DNA from 3 places in the Streptomyces sp. NPDC045026 genome. Region 3 is predicted to be linked to each of the others. Evidence: riboswitches for the same ligand, from Rfam matches in the RefSeq annotation. Region 3 holds a riboswitch; each other region holds the start of a gene.
What was found. A riboswitch is a leader RNA that binds a small molecule or an ion and turns the genes downstream of it on or off. The one in region 3 is predicted to bind cyclic di-AMP.

Region 1 (3,881 bases), on a different contig from region 3:
GGCAGGTCCACGGGGAACACAGCGCGGCCCGCCTCGAAGCGGCCGGGTGCGGCGTAGTAGTCGGGGAAGGCGCGGTACTCGAATCGCACGTGCGCGTTGCCCTCGAGGAAGGCGACCGTCTCTCCGGCGTGGTCGAGGTAGGCGTCCTGCAGCTCATGCGGGGTGGCGTCGCCCACCACCCCACGGAAGTACGCGCGACCAAGGTCGGCGGAATCCGCCACACCGCCCCGCTCCTGGGCCTGATTGCCCGGCAGCCACAGGCCGGCGCCTGCGTAGGCGGTGGTGCCGCCGAAGTAGCCGGTCTTCTCGATGACCAGGGTGTCCAGTCCACGGACCGCCGCGCTGTACGCGCCGGTGAGCGCGCCACCGCCGGAACCGGCCACCAGGACGTCGCACTCCTGGTCCCATCTGTTCTGTGTGGTCGTGTTCTGCGTGGTGCTGTTCTGCGTGTTCGGCATCTCGTCCCTTGGATGTGGTGGGTTGCCGGTGGTTGTGCGCCGGCAGCCGGGAAGGCACGGCGCTCGTACCAGAGCAGGTGAACGGCGCGGGTGACGATGCGCCAGTCGGCGGCCGTGCGCGCGTGCGTGTCCTCGTGGTGGACGGGGATCAGCACGTCGGTGCCGCCCCGCCCCTGTCAGCCGGCGGGAGACGAGTATGGGCCGGAGGCAGGACGACGGCCATGGCGCTTTCCCGATGGGTGGGATTGCCGGCAGTGCGCCCTGGCAGGTACGGCGGCGTGCCTTCGGTCAGGCTCTGTTGAGCGGGACGGGAAGCCGGCCGCTGAGCACGGCGACGAGGAAGGCCGTGAGCGAGCCGTCGATAGTGACGCTCCCGCTCCCTCTCGCGTTTCAGTGAGTGGGATCAATTGAATTATCCGATGGTGCGTTCCGGTCCCTAATTGACGTCCCGTCACTATCGGGATCGGTCTCGACGGAACTGCCAAGACCCTGATTCGAGGCGTCCTTCGCCTTCGGGACTGGCGGTTGGACCATCAATCTTTAGCCCTGTGACCATCGTTGACCTGTCCGCAGAGAACTCAACTCGCCCGCCGGCAAGGCCGCCCAATGGACCCGACCACTTGGGAACGCCGGGCATCAGCTCACGGTCGAGGAATCACCAGGCGCCACCCAGCCGTCGACGAATCGCGCCATCCGGGATGCACTCGAGCAGGAACTAGGAACTCCACATTCCACTGACCCGAGAGGGCCTGCCGACCATCGGCCGCAGCGAGTGCCTCAACGGTGCGTGCAGAGGAAGGTCCGGACGCGGCCAGGCCAGCATTGATGGACATATGTCCAGTTTGACACGAAATGCCCACTCCTCGATATGTCCATGTTTGCGCATGAATGATACTTCTTCGCATTATTAACGACATATACAAAGACTGACCGCATTGCCCGGCATTCACGCGAAACATCACGCTCCGGCATCTCCGTCGAGCCGCATTCCAACCCGCATCCCATTCAGTGAAATGGGTCACGCCGACCACCTTGGCCCCCGGGGCCGGCCGAGCGGACTTCCGTTCCACGCAAAGAGAGTTGGGCTTTTCGATCAAAGAGGGCGCAGTGTTCCGGCCGCCAGGAACCGACCTCGCGCATTCCCTATTCAAATTTTGGTCTTGTTCCGTCCGGGCTTTCTCGCCTAACGTCACGGCCAATCCGGATGGAACGCCGAATCCTGCCGCTGTCCGGAAACTCCCACTCACTCACGCACGCACGGCAGGAGCGGGGAACCCAGGTAAGTCGCTGATCCGGATTCCGGAACGGCTCGGGGTGAAGTCGCATTCACAGTGCGGCCGGACGTCTCCCGTCCGAACCCGACAGCTCACCTCGTAGGCGACGGAGAGGAATTCGTCATGGCTGCACAGGGAAAGCACCGCCGCCCCAAGTCCAGCTCGCTCACCCGGGGCCTCGCCGCAGCAGGCACGGGCGGGGCTGTGCTCGTTCTCCCGCTGCTCGGCGCGACCGCCGCCAGCGCGGCGCAGGCCGACACGGCGGCCAAGCCCGCCGCGGCCCAGACGAGCTACGTCGTCGTCGCGGGAGACTCCCTCTCCAAGATCGCCCGAGACCACTCCCTGAGCGGCGGGTGGAAGAAGCTGTACGACGACAACCGCAGCGTCCTCGGCGACGACCCGAAGCTGATCCACCCCGGCGTCAAGCTCACCCTCGGCAAGAAGGGCCCGGCCGAGTCCGCGCAGAAGCCGGCCGCCGCCAGGGCGTCCGCCGAGCGGGCGGACCGCTCCGAGCGCACGACCACGCTCACCGCCAAGCCCGCCGTCGCCCCGGCGAAGAAGTCCTACACGAACGACCTCGACGGCTGGATCAAGGAGTCGCTCGACATCATGGCCCAGCATGGCATCCCCGGCTCCTACGAGGGCATCCACCGCAACGTCATGCGCGAGTCCTCCGGCAACCCGATGGCCATCAACAACTGGGACTCCAACGCTCTCGCCGGAACCCCGTCCAAGGGACTCCTGCAGGTCATCGCCCCCACGTTCGCCGCCTACCACGTGCCCGGCACGTCGATGGACAGCTACGACCCGGTCGCCAACATCACCGCTGCCTGCCACTACGCGGCCGCCCGGTACGGCTCGATCGACAACGTGAACGGCCCGTACTAGACCGCATCCCACCTCGTCCGAATCTCCTGACGGACGCAGCAAGGCGAGGCGAGGCGAGGCCACCCTGGCAGGGGCCGGGCGATGCCTGACCCCACGGGCCAGGGTGGCCCGGCCCCGCGGCCGTCCCGAATCGCACTCCTGACGAAGCGGTTCAGCGTGAGAGCTTGACACGGCCGTGGGCTGCCGAGGGAGGCGCGTTCCTGAAATAACGTGTCGCCATGATGCGTAGCGGCGGCCCTCAGGGCTGTGGACCGGACAGGTCTGCGGCTTCGGGCCGGCCCCTGGCCCCGCTGCTCGCGGTCTGCGCGGGCTACTTCATGGTCATCCTGGACGTGACCGTCATCAACGTCGCCGTTCCGGTGATGGGGCGGGACCTGTCGACCTCACTGACCGGGATCCAGTGGATCACCAACAGCTACACCCTGATCTTCGCCGGCCTGCTGCTCACCGGCGGTGCGCTCGGGGACCGGCTGGGCAACCGCCGGATCTTCTGCACCGGGGTAGCGGTGTTCACCGTCGCCTCGGCGGGCTGCGGGCTGGCCCCGAGCACCGGGACTCTGGTCGCCGCCCGGCTGCTGGAAGGACTCGGTGCGGCGCTGATCGTGCCCCCCTCCCTCGCTCTCCTCCAAGAGGCGTACCCCTCACCCGTCGAGCGCTCCCGGGCCTTCGGCCTGTGGGGCTCCATGGCAGGCATCGCCGCCTCCGCCGGCCCCCTCCTGGGCGGTCTCCTGGTCACGACCGTGGGCTGGCGCTGGGTGTTCTTCATCAACCTGCCCGTCGGATGCGCCTGCCTGCTGCTCACGCTGCGCCGCGTGCCCGCTTCGGTCCGGCGGACGGACCGCCCCGTGGACTGGCCGGCCCAGTGCGCGATCATCGCGATGGTGGCCCTGCTGACCGCCGTACTCAACGAGGCCGGACGACGCGGCTGGGCGGACCCACTGATCCTGACCGGGGCCGGCCTGTGCGTGCTGGCAGCCGCCGCGTTCGTCCTGCGCGAGCACCTGGCCCGCACCCCCGTGCTGCCCCTGCGTCTACTGCGCTCCCGCCCGATGAGCGGGGCAGCGACCATCGGCATGCTGTTCAACTTCGCCTTCTACGGCATGGTCTTCACCGCCAGTCTGTACTTCCAGCATCAGCGCGGCCTGACCGCGCTGCGCACCGGGCTCGCCCTCTTCCCGGCGGTGGCGATGACGATGTTCGCCTCCGTCCTGTCCGGGCGACTGGCACGCCGCACGGGACACCGCCCGCTTGTGGTCACCGG
Region 2 (3,881 bases), on a different contig from region 3:
GGTGGGCGCGTTCGCGTTCCTCTTCTCCGAGCTCGCCGAGGTGCATGACTCGGGCCGGTCCGACATCAAGTCCGCGGACCTCCTGCAACATCTCGCGCTGCGCCTGTCCCGGACGGACGACGGCGACCGGTAGCCACGACACAGGAGTACGGAGCAGGGGGCCGGCCACGCGCATCGAGCGCGGGCCGGCCCCCTTTCTCGCGCCTCGCACGCCTCCGACCTTTTCCACTCTCCGTACGTCCTGTACATTTTTTACAGAAGCAGCGACCGAGTAGCGACCGAGTGTCGCGCTCAAGGAGGCACGCGTCATGACCCGACCTTCCGCCCGCTACGTCCTGCCCGAGTTCACCGAGCGCACCTCGGCCGGGCACCGCACGTTCGATCCGTACTCCAAGCTCCTGGAGGAGCGCATCGTGTTCCTGGGGACGCCGATCGACGACACCTCCGCGAACGACGTGATGGCGCAGTTCATGCACCTCGAGTACGCCGCGCCGGACCGGGACATCGCGCTGTACATCAACTCCCCCGGCGGCTCGTTCAGCGCGATGACGGCGATCTACGACACGATCCAGTTCGTCAGCTGCGAGGTCGAAACCGTGTGTCTCGGGCAGGCCGCCTCCGCCGCTGCCGTACTCCTGGCCGCCGGGACGCCGGGGAAGCGGGCCATGCTGCCCGGCGCGCGCGTGGTGATCCATCAGCCCGGCTTGCCCGAACCCGCACAGGGCCAGCCGACCGACCTGGAGATCGAGGCCCGTGAACTGGTGCGCATGCGGGCCCAGCTGGAGGAACTGCTCGCGCGGCACACCGGGCGGAGCCGCGAGCGCATCGGCGCCGACATCGAGCGGGACACGATCCTTCGGGCCCAGGACGCCGTGGAGTACGGGCTCGTGGACCGGGTCATCGAGAACCGCAAGACGTCCGGTTCGGCCCCCGGCGCCCGGTGAACCGGCGATGCTGCCGCCCGAGCTGCCCCCACTGCCCGCACTGACCCGCGCCGAGTGCGAGCTCCTCGACCGCTACCTGGAGGTCGTCGACCTGCTCGGCAGGATCAACCCGGCCAGGAGCGACCACACGTACGGCGGACTACGGGCCGCGCAAGCGCTCGTCAGCAAGGCGACGGCGCTCAGGGACGCCCTGACGCTCATGCATCAGCGGGGCGAGAGCGAGGTCCACACGACGACGCTGGCTCAGGCTTTGCGGGTCCTGGACGGAGAAAGAAGGACACAACGGGTCACTCTGCCACCGGAGCCGGTCAATTGACGGCGCATCCGAGACCGAAGCGATCGACTCGAACCGTCCGGAGCCGGGCTGAAACGGACCAGAAGAGGTACCCACATACGGAGTAGCCGGTACTCGCACATGCGAACCGGAAAAGTTGCGCGGAACGTGTACGCGGAGTGCGGAATTTCGCCTTCCGCTGCTGGTGCGGGCGTCGTTGGGACCCCCGCGCCGGGGGCGAAAGGTGCGCTGTCCACCCGAACAGATCATTCGTGAGGACACTCACACACGGCCGATTCCGCGCTGCGGTCGCGCCGTTCGTGCGTGAAGATCCCTTCCGACGACAAGCCCCCGCCGCCGCGGCGGGGCGGTCCGTGCGGACGCCGAGTCCTGCCGCCGTACGGATGCCAGGTCGACAGAAGTGGATCGGCAGGAGTGGAGGACCCGAGCATGACGGGCCGCCGGAGCTGTTTTCCGGGCCGGCCCTTGGGGTGAAGCCGCACTTCGCGGCCGGGCAACTTCGCCAGCCCGAATCCGACAGGTCATCCTTCACAGGCGGCTGACGAAGGGTTGCGCATGACTGCGCTCAATCGTGTCCCGTCGCTGCTCACCAGGGCCGGCACCGCCTCGGCCCTCACGCTCGCCGTAACGGGTGGCAGCCTGCTGGTCCCCGGAGCCGCGCCCCAAGCGGAAGCCGCGCCACCGGCGACGAAGGCCCTCCAGATCGCGGCCTCCAAGAAGGGAAGCCCCTACCAATGGGGGGCCTCAGGACCGCACAGGTTCGACTGTTCGGGCCTGACGCGCTACTCGTTCAAGCGTGTGGGCAAGAAGCTGCCCCGCACCGCCGCCCAGCAGTACAACAAGACCCGCCATGTCTCCGCGTCCCATCGCCAACGCGGTGACCTGGTCTTCTTCCACGCGGGCCGCGGCATCTACCACGTCGGCATCTACGCCGGGAAGGGAAAGATCTGGCACTCGCCGAAGACCGGTGCCGTGGTGCGACTGGAGCGGATCTGGACGAAGAGCGTCTGGTACGGGCGCGTGCGGTAGGTCGTGTCCGCGAAGACCCTTCGCGTCGCCTGACGGGTCCCCAGGGGGCCTGGGGACCCGTCAGGCTTCGGAGGGGCACGCGCCCGCCCCGTCCGCCTTGGAACCGCGCGATGGGGTACTCGTGGTCGTATGGACGAGGACCGACCCGCAGGCGGTGAGGACGACCGACGCGCCACGGGCCCGCCCGGCGGAGCTCAGGACCGGCATCAGGACCGGCATCAGGACCGGCATCAGGACCGGCACGAGACGCGGCTGGAGCGTGCTGACCGGAACTTCGGCGAGCTGCTCCAGGAGCTGCGAGTCACCCAGACGGGCGTGCAGATCCTCTTCGCGTTCCTGCTGACGCTCGCGTTCACTCCGAGGTTCCCGTCGCTCGACGGCGTGCAGCGCGCGACCTACATCGCGACCCTGCTGCTCGCGGTGCTCGCCGCCGCGCTGTTCACGGCGCCCGCGGCGCTGCACCGCGCGCTGTTCCGGCGGGGTGCCAAGCCGGAGATCGTGCAGATGTCCTCGCGGCTCGCCTCGGCCGGCCTGGGCGTTCTGATGCTCGCCCTGGCCGGGTCCGTGCTGCTCGTCGTGGACGTCACCGCGGGGCGCGCGGCGGGCATCGCGGCGGGGGCGTGCACGTTCGCGGTCTGTGCGGGCCTGTGGGGCGTGCTGCCGCGTCTGGTGCGGCGCTCACTCACGCGGGCACAGGAAGGGACGGACACCCCGTCCCCGTAGCCGCCTCGTGCCTGCTGCCCGTCACGCCTGCGGGACGGGGACCGTCCACGGCAGGGCGATCCATACGGTCTTGCCGCCTTCGGGGGTGGGCCGGACCGACAGGCTTCCGCCGCACTCCGCGGTCAGACAGCGGATGATCACCATGCCGCGCCCGTTGTCCTGCTGGACGGCGGCCGGCAGCCGCTTCGGGTAGCGCGGGTGGCTGTCCGTGACACCGATGCGCAGTTGTTCGTCGCGCGCCAGATGCACGTCGACGGTGAAGACCGGTGACTGCCCGCGGGTGTGCATCACCGCGTTCGTGGCGAGTTCGGAGACGATGAGCCGGACGGTGTCGGCTGTTTCCGCGTCGCGCGGCATGCCCCATTCGGCGAGTACGTCACCGACATATGTGCGGGCCGAGGAGACCGAGGCGGGATCGCTCGGCAGAGTGACGGATGCTTCCTGGTGATCTGCCATGGCGACGTCGTCCCTTTTTTCGCCGGGGCCTGAATCCGACACATGGCGGATGACTCGAGGCGCCCCCCGGACTGGTGCTTCGCGCCAGAGTGCCACTCCCGCTCGACCCATGGAGCCGATCCCCCGAGATATGCATATATCTGTCGCTCGAAGCGGTGAACTCTGCGTCGGTGGGCCGCATTTGGGCGTACGCCGCCTGCTTCCTCTACCGTCGGCTCAGAACAACGATCCGGCGGGCCGGAAGGAGCCGGGCCGCAGGTCCGAGGAGACGGAATGAAACACGGTCCGGCGGTGCGCCGCCGCAGGCTCGGCGCGGAGCTGCGCGCGCTGCGTGCCCGCGCGCAGCTCACCAGTGGTGAGACGGCCCGGCTCGTCGGCTGGCACCAGTCGAAGGTGAGCCGTATCGAGACCGGGCGCAGCGGCGTGAAGGCGTC
Region 3 (3,881 bases):
TGCGCTCGTAGAAGCGGACTCCGCCGACGACCTTGTAGGGCAGGCCGACGCGGATGAAGATCTCTTCGAAGACACGGGACTGCGCGTTCGTCCGGTAGAAGACGGCGACGTCGCCGGCCTTCGCGTCGCGCGCGTCCGTGAGCCGGTCGATCTCGTCGGCGACGAACTGCGCCTCGTCGTGCTCGGTGTCCGCGACGTATCCGGTGATCTGCGCGCCCGCGCCCGCGTTCGTCCACAGGTTCTTGGGGCGGCGGGATTCGTTGCGCTCGATGACCGCGTTGGCCGCGGAGAGGATGGTCTGCGTCGAGCGGTAGTTCTGTTCGAGCAGGATCGTCGTCGCGTCCGGGTAGTCCTCCTCGAACTGGAGGATGTTACGGATGGTGGCTCCGCGGAACGCGTAGATCGACTGGTCCGCGTCACCCACGACGCACAGCTCGGCGGGCGGGAGGTCGTCCGCGCGGGGCGGCTCGTCCTCCGCGCGTCCGCTGTCGGCCGAGCCCACCAGCTCTCTGACCAGCGCGTACTGCGCGTGGTTCGTGTCCTGGTACTCGTCGACGAGGACGTGGCCGAAGCGGCGGCGGTAGTGCTCGGCGACGTCCGGGAAGGCGCGCAGGAGGTGCACCGTCGTCATGATCAGGTCGTCGAAGTCCAGTGCGTTCGCCTCGCGGAGGCGGGACTGGTACATCGCGTAGGCCTGGGCGAGGGTCTTCTCGAAGCCGTCGGCGGCCTGGCCTGCGAAGTCCTCCTCGTCGATCAGCTCGTTCTTCAGGTTCGAGATCTTGGCGCTGAAGGACTTCGGCGGGAACTTCTTCGGGTCCAGGTCGAGGTCGCGGCAGACCAGGGCCATGAGGCGCTTGGAGTCGGCGGCGTCGTAGATCGAGAACGACGACGTGAAGCCGAGCTTCTTGGACTCGCGGCGCAGGATGCGCACGCAGGCGCTGTGGAACGTCGACACCCACATCGCGTTCGCCCGCGGGCCGACCAGGGACTCGACGCGCTCCTTCATCTCGCCCGCGGCCTTGTTCGTGAACGTGATCGCGAGGATCTGGCCGGGGTGCACGCCGCGCTCACCGAGGAGGTACGCGATGCGGTGCGTGAGCACGCGGGTCTTGCCGGAGCCGGCGCCCGCCACGATGAGCAGCGGGGAGCCGCCGTGGACGACGGCCGCCTTCTGGTTCTCGTTCAGCCCGTCGAGGAGGGCCGCCGGGTCGAGCGCCGGGCGTGGGGCGCCGTCCCGGTAGTACGCGTCCCTGGCCGGGGGCACGTCGAACTTCCCGTCGAACAGGTCGTCCGGAACGTGCTCCGGAGCCGTGTCGTCCTCGGGCGGCGGCGGGGCATGTTCCTCACTGGCCTTCGAAGCCGTGAGGTCCGCCAGGAAGCTGTCGTCAAAGAGGCTGCTCATCGCTCTACGAGTCTAGGCCGCCCCACTGACACCCACGGCCGCCCCGGAAACTTCGCCCGACTTCGCGGACCCGGCCACCTCACGTAGTGCGTGAATCACCCTCCGTAAGGATTACCGGAGGTCACGAGCAAGATTGCCGAAGGTCACGAAAATGTATCGGGCATATCGAACATCAACCTTCACAGCAGCCACACGAGTTGGCTAGCGTGCTCCGCGGGCCGCCCGTCCCCCCGCCGGCAACCGCGCCGCGAACGGGTCGCCCCCGCTGAGTTCAGTACGCCGAGAGGCATGGAACCGGGGACCCACGACCTTTGGGGTGAATCGGCCGACGACCCGTCAGGGACGGCCGTAGGGCAGCCTTCCGAATCTCCGCCCGAACCCGACAGCTAACCCGGTAGGCGGTCATGGGAAGGAGACGCGCCCCTTGGCGTCGCACCGCAAGCCGCGCAGCAGGACAGCCGGTCCCCGCACGGCCCCCGTCGTCGGCATCACCACGGCGGCCCTCACCTCCATAGCCCTGCTCTCGCAGAGCGCGAACGCCGCACCCTCCGCGCCGCCGAAGCCGAGCATGGAAGAGGTCCAGAAGAAGGTCGACACCCTCTACCACCAGGCGGGCGTCGCCACGGAGAAGTACAACGCGGCCAAGGAGCACACCGCCAAGCAGCAGAAGCGCGTCGGTGACCTGCTCGACGACGTCGCACAGCGCACCGAGAAGCTCAACAAGGCCCGCCAGGAGCTCGGCACCTTCGCCGCGGCCCAGTACCGCACGGGCGCCGTCTCCGACACCGCGACGCTGCTCCTCGCCGACGACGCGCAGGACTACTTCGACCAGGACCAGCTGATGAGCCGGCTCACGAGCCGCCAGAAGAAGGCCGTCGACGACTACCAGACCGAGCAGGCCGCCACCACGAAGAAGCGCACGGAGGCGGCCAAGAGCCTGGAGACGCTCACCACTTCGCAGGCCACGCTCCGGAGCACGAAGAGGGACGTCCAGCAGAAGCTCGGCGACGCCCGCGAACTCCTGTCGAAGCTGACCGCCGAGGAGAAGGCGCGGCTCGCGGCGATCGAGAAGAAGAAGCAGGAGGCCGCCAGGAAGAAGGCGGAGGAGCTGGCGCGTCAGCAGGCCGAGGCGGAGGCCAAGCGCAAAGCGGCCGAGGAGGCCCGGCAGAAGGAGAACCCCGGGACCGGCACCGGTTCGGGCACGGGTACGGGCTCCGGAAGCACCGGCAGCGGCTACGCCGCCAAGGCCGCGAAGGTCATCGCCTTCGCCGAGTCCCAGGAGGGCAAGCCGTACGTGTGGGGCGCCACCGGCCCGGACTCGTACGACTGCTCGGGTCTCACGCAGGCCGCGTGGAAGGCGGCCGGCATCACGCTGCCGCGCACGACCTGGGACCAGGTCAAGGTCGGCACGACCGTCACCACGGCCAATGCACAACCCGGTGACCTGGTCTTCTTCTACGACGACATCAGCCACGTCGGCATCTACATCGGCGACGGCAAGATGATCCACGCCCCCAAGCCGGGCGCGAACGTGCGCGTCGAGTCGATCTACTACATGCCGATCCACAGCGTGGTGCGCCCGGCCTGACCGCCTTCGTGGGGTTACGTTCGGGCGGTGCGCGGCCCGAACGCAACCCCAGGCCCCGGACCCACGTGGTCCCAGCTCCCACCGGCAGCCGGCGCCGCCGTCATGGCCACCGGCATCATCTCGGTCGGTTTTCACCTGACCGGTCACTCGGTGCTGTCCGGCATCATGCTCGTGCTCGCCGCCGCCCTCTGGCTCGTCCTCGCGGCGGACTTCGCGAACCGGCTGGTGCGCGAGCGCGAACGCTGGGGGTCCGAGGCCGACACCCCGACCGCGCTCACCGCGGTCGCGGCCACGACCGTCCTCGGCACCCGGATCTCCCTGTTCGGGTGGCAGACCCTGGCCGAGGCGCTCCTCGCCCTGTCCGCGCTCGTCTGGCCGGTGCTGATGATCAACGTCGTACGGCACTGGAAGCCGCGGATGCCGGGGGGCGTGTTCCTGGGCTGCGTCGCGACGCAGGGCCTCGTCGTCCTGGCGGCGACGCTCGCGCCCGCGGTCGGGGCGCACTGGCTCGCGTTCACGGGAATGGTGCTCTTCTGGGGCGGGCTCGTCCTGTACTGCTTCGCACTGCTCCGCTTCGACCTGCGCGAGGTGGCCTCCGGCGCCGGGGACCAGTGGGTCGCGGGAGGCGCGCTCGCCATCTCCGCGCTCGCGGCGTCGAAGCTCGTCGCGACGGGTCTGTGGAACATCGACGACACGGACGTCCTGCGCACCGTGAGCTTTCTGCTGCTCGCGCTGGACATCGCCTGGTACGTCGTGCTGGTGCTGGCGGAGGTGCGGTGGCCCCGGCCGCGTTACGACATCCGGCGGTGGTCGACGGTCTTCCCGATGGGAATGACAGCGGCGGCGGCACTGTCCGTGGGCGCCGCCGCCGATGTGCCCTGGCTCAAGGGG

Region 1: it holds a riboswitch for cyclic di-AMP, as region 3 does, so the genes downstream of both, AC07EJ_RS34130 (transglycosylase SLT domain-containing protein) here and AC07EJ_RS26050 (C40 family peptidase) in region 3, are expected to answer to the same signal.
Region 2: it holds a riboswitch for cyclic di-AMP, as region 3 does, so the genes downstream of both, AC07EJ_RS12500 (C40 family peptidase) here and AC07EJ_RS26050 (C40 family peptidase) in region 3, are expected to answer to the same signal.

What each region holds. Positions count from the first base shown of each region.
Region 1 covers NZ_JBWKIS010000022.1:146,342-150,222, forward strand. Annotated here, with positions in the region: gene AC07EJ_RS34125 (FAD-binding protein) at 1-458, opposite strand, end outside; cyclic di-AMP (ydaO/yuaA leader) riboswitch at 1,685-1,853, shown strand; gene AC07EJ_RS34130 (transglycosylase SLT domain-containing protein) at 1,856-2,620, shown strand; gene AC07EJ_RS34135 (MFS transporter) at 2,842-3,881, shown strand, end outside.
Region 2 covers NZ_JBWKIS010000004.1:431,657-435,537, forward strand. Annotated here, with positions in the region: gene AC07EJ_RS12485 (hypothetical protein) at 1-133, shown strand, start outside; gene AC07EJ_RS12490 (ATP-dependent Clp protease proteolytic subunit) at 309-944, shown strand; gene AC07EJ_RS12495 (hypothetical protein) at 952-1,260, shown strand; cyclic di-AMP (ydaO/yuaA leader) riboswitch at 1,614-1,791, shown strand; gene AC07EJ_RS12500 (C40 family peptidase) at 1,795-2,268, shown strand; gene AC07EJ_RS12505 (DUF6328 family protein) at 2,398-2,991, shown strand; gene AC07EJ_RS12510 (ATP-binding protein) at 3,013-3,447, opposite strand; gene AC07EJ_RS12515 (helix-turn-helix domain-containing protein) at 3,721-3,881, shown strand, end outside.
Region 3 covers NZ_JBWKIS010000013.1:71,916-75,796, reverse strand. Annotated here, with positions in the region: gene pcrA (DNA helicase PcrA) at 1-1,402, opposite strand, end outside; cyclic di-AMP (ydaO/yuaA leader) riboswitch at 1,670-1,818, shown strand; gene AC07EJ_RS26050 (C40 family peptidase) at 1,827-2,990, shown strand; gene AC07EJ_RS26045 (tellurite resistance/C4-dicarboxylate transporter family protein) at 3,018-3,881, shown strand, end outside.